2 regions of the Streptomyces sp. NPDC055962 genome follow, and region 2 is predicted to be linked to the other one. Evidence: riboswitches for the same ligand, from Rfam matches in the RefSeq annotation. Region 2 holds a riboswitch; the other holds the start of a gene.
The links. A riboswitch is a leader RNA that binds a small molecule or an ion and turns the genes downstream of it on or off. The one in region 2 is predicted to bind cobalamin.

Region 1 (3,325 bases), on a different contig from region 2:
TGTACCGCAGGGCGCAGGAGCGGTGGGAGACGCGCACGGACGAGGACGGCGGGGCGGAGGCGGGGCGGCTCGTCGACGTGGCCAAGGCGTGGATCACCTGGCGGGCCCGCGAGGTGATCGTCGAGAGCCGCGAACGCTGCGGCGCACAGGCGCTGCTGGAGAACAACGGCATGACCGAACTCGTCACCGGCGTCGAGGGCGCCATCACCGCGGAGGGCGACAACATCGCCCTGTACGCGAAGGCGGCGGCCGACATGCTGTTCGCCGCGCACCCCTCCGGCGGCGGCCCGGACCGGCCACCGAACCCCGGGGACCTGTCCGACCCGCTGTTCCTGCGCAAGCTCCTCGCCTCCGTCCAGGAGATCTGGTTCGCGCGGGCCCGCGAGCGCGTCGTGCGCGCGCCCGAAGCCGACGCGCTCGGCCGCTGGAACGCGGCCTCGGGACCCGCCCTGCGCGGGGTCGAGGCCTTCGCGTACCGGCAGGCGGCCGAGGCGTACGCCGAGGCCCGCGCCGCGCTCCCCGAGGGAGCCGCCAGGGACCGGCTGGGCGAGCTTGAGCGGCTGTTCGCCACCGAGTGGGTGGCCCGCAACAGCGGCGATCTGCTGGCCGCGGGACTCCTGAGCGGCGATCAGGTCGACGCGCTGGCGGAGACCGGGGAGGAGCTGATCGCGGCCGTCGCCGCGCACGCGCGCGAACTCGCCGACTCCTTCGCCCTGCCCGAGGCGCTGCTCGCCGACTGGCCGATCGCCGGGCCCGGTTACGCGGACGCCTACGACGATCCGGAGGGCCCCTGGATCTCCTCCCCGGCGGAGGCCCGATGAGTGCCGAACGCGGGGAGCGGGCCGTGTGCAGCCGGGTGGGCGAGCGCCTGGAGGCCCTTGGACTGCGCGCGGTCCTGCTGGCCTACTGGGGCACGACGTCCGTGCTCGCCCGCCGGTGCGGGAAACCGCGGACGGACCGCGGCGAATCGGTTCACCCCAAGCGCTGACCCGCCGAGCCCGGCCGGGAACGGAGGCGGCGACGGCCCTCGAAGCCGTCGCCGCACCGCGTGATAGCTTGCAGACGCCAGTCACACTCCATGGGGAGTCAGGGAATCCGGTGCGAATCCGGAGCTGACGCGCAGCGGTGAGGGGGACGGGCGGGGCCACGGCCACTGGATCACCCCTCGGGTGGACCGGGAAGGCGCTCCGTCCGGACGAACCCGAGTCCGAAGACCTGCTGGCACCCGCTTCCGTACCGGGAGCGGAACTCCGTCACGGGCTTCGCGCATGAGCCCAGAACCGCAGAGGGACCTTGTGCCGCCCATAGCCAGCACCGCACGCCGAACCGCCCTGCTCATCACGGGACTTGTCCTCCTGACCGCCTGCGGCGGAGGCGGGAGCACATCCGACGGCGCGGCGCGGGAGGGGTCCGCCGACGGCTACCCCGTGACCCTGGAGAACTGCGGCCGTACGGTCACCGTCCACGCCGCTCCGCACCACGCCGTCTCCCTGAACCAGGGATCGACCGAGATCCTGCTCTCCCTGGGCCTCGCCGACCGGCTCGCCGCCACCGCGACCTGGACGGACCCGGTGATGAAGGGGCTGGAGAAGGACGAGGCCACCGTTCCCCGCATCGCAGGGAACCAGCCGTCCTCCGAGAAGGTCCTCGCCCAGGAACCCGACTTCGTCAGTGCCTCGTTCGAATCGACCCTCGGCAAGGGCGGAGTGGCGTCCCGCGACCAGTTCGAGGACCTGGGCGTGCCGACCTACCTCGCCCCCTCCGACTGCGTGGGCAAGGACAACACGGGCAGCGGTGACGGTTCCCGCGCCGAGCCGCTGACGATGGACCCCGTCTACGACGAAGTGCGCGACCTGGCCGCGGTGTTCGGCGTCCCGGAGAGGGGCGAGGAGCTGGTCACGAGCCTCCGGGGCCGCATCGACAGGGCGACCGCGGACATCGACGCCTCCGATGCCACCCTCCTCTACTGGTTCGCCAACGCCGAGGCCCCCTACCTCGCGGGCTGCTGCGGCGCCCCCGGCATCATCACCGAGGAGCTCGGCGCGAAGAACGTCTTCGACGACACGCACGAGGAATGGCCCCAGATCAACTGGGAGACGGTCGCCGACCGCAACCCCGACGTCCTGGTCATCGGCGATCTGACCCGCAGGTCGCAGACGGCCGAGAACGCCCGGAAGAAGATCGAGTTCCTGGAGTCCGACCCCGCCACGAAGAACCTGGACGCCGTACGGCACAAGAGGTACGTGCTGCTCAGCGGTCAGGCGATGAACCCGACCATCCGCACGGTGGAGGGCGTGGAGCGTGTCGCGGCCGGGCTGCGCTCGTTCGGGCTCGCGAAGTGACGAAGACCGGGCACGCTCCGGACACACGCGTCCAGGTGCCCTCCGCCGCACGGCCGGCCGCCGGGGCGCGCGTCCTGCGCGACGGCCTCCTGTGGAGCGCCGGAGGAGCCCTTCTGCTCCTGTCCGTCGCGGTCGCCGTCACCATCGGCCCCGCCCGCATCTCCGTCCCGGACGTGTGGTCGGCGGTGGCCTCGCACCTCGGCCTCGGTGATGCGCGGCTGACCCCGATCCGGGACGGCATCATCTGGAACCTGCGCATGCCCCGCACCCTGCTCGCCGCGGTGTGCGGTGCCGGGCTCGCGGTCTGCGGCACCGTGATGCAGTCGCTGCTGCGGAACCCGCTCGCCGATCCCTTCGTCCTCGGCGTCTCCTCGGGAGCGTCGACGGGGGCGGTCGTGGTCGTCGTCCTCGGGGTCGGCGGGGGAGCGGTGTCGGTCTCGGCCGGCGCCTTCGCGGGGGCGCTGTGCTCGTTCGGTCTCGTCCTGCTGCTCAGCCACACGCTCGGCGGGTCCACCGACCGGGTCGTCCTCTCCGGGGTCGCGGCCATGCAGTTGTTCTCCGCGCTCACCTCCTTCGTCGTGATGACCGCCGCCGACGCCGAACAGACCCGGGGCGTGCTCTTCTGGCTGCTCGGCTCGCTGAGCGGGGTCGGCTGGAGCGAGGTGTGGACGTGCGCGGCCGTGCTGGTGGTGACCCTGGGGATCTGCCTCGGGCACGCCCGTACCCTCGACGCCTTCGCCTTCGGTCAGGACGCCGCGGCCGCCCTCGGGGTGCACGTCGCCCGCACCCGGCTCGTGCTGCTGTGCACGACCGCGCTGCTGACCGCCGCTCTCGTCAGCTCGGCCGGCGCCATCGGGTTCGTCGGGCTCGTCCTGCCGCACGCCGCCCGGGCGCTGACCGGTTCCGGGCACCGGAGGCTGCTGCCGGTGACCGCGCTCGCCGGAGCGATCTTCCTGGTCTGGGTCGACACCCTGGCCAGGACC
Region 2 (3,325 bases):
GACGGGGCCCGGCTTCGCTGCGAACCTCCATGCTGGTGCGGACAGGGCCGGCAGGGCGATCGCGCCGGCCAGCAGGGCCGGGACGGGGCAGCATGGCGCGCCGGCGGTCGCCCTGGGTCCTGCCCTTCGGGACGGCGCCGCGCACGGCTCATGCACGCGGGCGCCCGGCCAGTCCGCAGTCTCCGCACATCGAGCCGCGCGGCGCGCGGTAGTAGAGGCAGCAGCTCCGGCGGCGGAAGGCGAGTTCGGGTCCGGTGAGCACGCCCGTGCCCGCCAGTCGTCCGGTGTCCAGGAGCGTGGCCGTCAGGGCGGTGAGCGGTCGGCGTACATCGGGGCGTGCCGCAAGCAGGGCGTGGGCCGCCCCGGCGAGGGCCGACGCCGAGTTGCCGTCCAGCAGGCGCGGGGCGACCTTGACGCGCAGTCCGTCGGACAGTGCCGACAGATGGCGTGTCACCTGCTGGTAGAGAGCACGGGGTGCACCGTCGCCGAGCCGGTCGGCATACCAGCCGGCGGGGCGGGGCACCCTGAGGGCCGGTCCGTCGTCGGCGCGCTGGAGCCCCTCCAGATCGGGGACCATCCCGTGGAGTACGACGCAGGCCAGGGCCGGGGACCAGAGGCGGGCGGCGTGTCCGAGCTGGGCGACGGAGACGTCGATGCGTGCTTCGGGGGTGTGGTGGCGGCGGGCGACGGCCTCGGCGAGGTCGCTGAAGCCCTCCGCGTAGGAGCGGGCGAGCGGATGCCAGCCGTCGTCCTCGCCACCGATCCTGAGGGCGAAGAAGCCTCCGATCCCCGCCACGTCGTGCAGCGCGGCGGTGACGGATGCGGCTGGTGCGCGGGCGTCGTCCACGGGTCCTGCCTCTCGGTCCGGGCTGCCGTCGTCAAGGCCGGGGGGTCGTGTGCCGGCGTGGCGGTGTGAGGGTGCAGAGGTCGGGAACATCCGGCTGGGGTAGGACTCCTGGCCCGCCGGCCGTGGCCCATGCGGCGATGTTTTCGGTGGCGTCCGGATCGTTGACCAGTCTCGGCGAGACGGGTCGTGCGCCGACCGCAGGGCCCTCGGCGGAGGGCTGCACGACGATGACGTCGGCCTGCTCGCAGAGGTCCGGACAGGCGCAGAACCGGACCGGCGCCCGGGCACTCAGCCGCTCGGTCCGGGCGGCGTGGTCCACGCCGGTCACCTTCGGGGTGCCGCAGCAGCAGTCACGGCACAGGACGATCCGGCAGGGAACAGGTTCGCGGCCGGTCGGGAGGGTGCGGGCAGGCATGCGGGATCGTTCCTCTCTTCCGGGGAGACCCGCCCCGGTGGTCCGTCGAGGAGGCGACCGCGTGAGTCTCCTGGCTCTCGGGTCGAAGCTCGCGCCGCGCCTTCCCACCCGTGGGGGCAGTGGTCGTGTGCGGGGCTCGCTCGCCGATCACAGTGGCGGGACCGCGCCGGATTCTCACCGGCTTCCTCGGACCGCAGTCGCCTGTTGCTCCGGTCATACTTCCACCCTTTCGCTGTGGTGACAGCAGGGGGGCACTATGCCCGCGACGCGAAGAAACGTAATATCGCCAGGTCATCGCCGCGATGGGAATCAGGAAGCCGGTGTGAGTCCGGCACGGTCCCGCCACTGTGACCTGCGGTCCGTCCTCATCCGTACGCCGTGTGCAGAAGAGGAACCCGCCGGAAGTCAGGAGACTGGCCTGTCGCGGGCCCGTTCCGAGGAGCGCGGACTCCCCAGGAGGCTCTACGTGTATCCCTTGCCCACCCCTGCCCGCGCGGGTTCCTTCCCGGCCCGCCGGCACCCGGCCCTGCGGGGCGCGGCCGCGGCCCTTGCCCTGTCGGCCGCCCTGCTGACCGCTGGCTGCGGCTCGTCCGGCGGCAGCGCCGCGAAGCCCGCGGATACGGCGTCGTCACCGGAGGGCTTTCCGGTCACCATCGACAACTGCGGGGTCAGGACGACCTACGAGAGGCCGCCGTCCCGGGTGGTCACGATCCATCAGCATCCTGCCGAACTGATGCTCGCCCTCGGTCTGAAGGACCGCATGGTGGGCACCGCCTTCCCCGACTCGGCCGTCCTGCCCGAGTTGAGGAAGGACTTCGAGGCGATACCCGAACTCGCCCGGCGCGAGCCGTCCTTCGAGAAGATCCTCGATTCCGAACCCGACCTCGTCTACGGCGGCTACGGCAGTGCCTTCGCCGAGAAGGAAGGCCGCTCCCGGGAAGCGTTCGCCGACGCCGGGATCGACACGCAGCTCAACCGCGAGTACTGCGGAAGGAAGCGGGTGACGGTCGAGGACACCTACGCCGAGGTCCGCACCATCGGCAAGATCTTCGGCGTCTCCGGCCGTGCCGAGAAACTGGTCTCCGACCTGGAGGACCGCGTCGGCCAGGCGAAGTCCGCCGTCGAGGACCGGCCGGATGTGCCGGTCTTCGTCTACGACAGCGGAGACAAGAGCGCGTTCACGGCGGGCGGGAAGGGGCTGGGCACCGACCTGATCCGGCTGGCCGGCGGAAGGAACGTCTTCGCCGATCTGGACGACGTCTTCGGTGACGTCTCCTGGGAGCAGGTGGTGGAACGCCGCCCCGAGGTCATCGCCGTCTACGACTACGCCGGCTCCGGAAGCGTCGAGCAGAAGAAGAAGTTCCTGCTCGCCCAGGACGCCCTCGCCGACGTCCCCGCGGTGAGGAACAAGCGGTTCGTCGTCCTGCCCCTGACCGCGACGCTGGTCGGCATCCGCTCCGCGTACGCGGTGGACGACCTGGCCCGGGGGCTGCACCCGGAGAGCTTCCGGTGACGCCCGCCGCCACCGGGGCACCCGCCGGTCGGCCCGTGTCCGCCGGAAAGAGGTCCGGACCCGCGCCGGGCCGCCGCGCGCCCTTCGCGTGCGGACTGGGCGTGCTGGCCGCGCTGCTCGTGGCGTCCGCGACCGCGGGGCTGGCCATCGGCTCGGTCCACGTGCCACCCGGCCAGGTCTGGGGCATCGTGACGCACGCGCTCGGAGCCGACTGGACGGAAGCCGGCTGGTCGGGAGCGCGGGAGACCATCGTGCTCGACGTCCGGGCACCCCGTGTCCTGCTGGGGGCGGTGACCGGTGCCGGGCTCGCCGTGGTCGGCACCGCGATGCAGGCACTGATCCGCAACCCGCTCGCGGAGCCCTACCTGCTCGGGGTCTCCTCCGGGGCGTCCCTCGGCGCCGTCACGGTCATCGTCTTCGGCATGGGCTTCCTGGGACCGCTCTCCCTCTCCGGTGCCGCCTTCGCCGGCGCACTCGGCGCACTGGTCCTCGTCTACGTCACCGCCCGCGCCGGAGGACGCATCACCTCCACGCGGCTGGTGCTGTCCGG

Region 1: it holds a riboswitch for cobalamin, as region 2 does, so the genes downstream of both, ACFC51_RS18725 (ABC transporter substrate-binding protein) here and ACFC51_RS28400 (ABC transporter substrate-binding protein) in region 2, are expected to answer to the same signal.

What each region holds. Positions count from the first base shown of each region.
Region 1 is NZ_JBHJYN010000006.1:29,317-32,641, forward strand. Features, by position in the region: gene ACFC51_RS18715 (acyl-CoA dehydrogenase) at 1-821, shown strand, start outside; gene ACFC51_RS18720 (hypothetical protein) at 818-988, shown strand; cobalamin riboswitch at 1,050-1,238, shown strand; gene ACFC51_RS18725 (ABC transporter substrate-binding protein) at 1,269-2,342, shown strand; gene ACFC51_RS18730 (FecCD family ABC transporter permease) at 2,339-3,325, shown strand, end outside.
Region 2 is NZ_JBHJYN010000012.1:107,985-111,309, forward strand. Features, by position in the region: partial or broken gene ACFC51_RS28385 (hypothetical protein) at 1-24, opposite strand, end outside; gene ACFC51_RS28390 ((2Fe-2S)-binding protein) at 149-847, opposite strand; gene ACFC51_RS28395 ((2Fe-2S) ferredoxin domain-containing protein) at 879-1,262, opposite strand; cobalamin riboswitch at 1,326-1,450, opposite strand; cobalamin riboswitch at 1,534-1,699, shown strand; gene ACFC51_RS28400 (ABC transporter substrate-binding protein) at 1,738-2,775, shown strand; gene ACFC51_RS28405 (FecCD family ABC transporter permease) at 2,772-3,325, shown strand, end outside.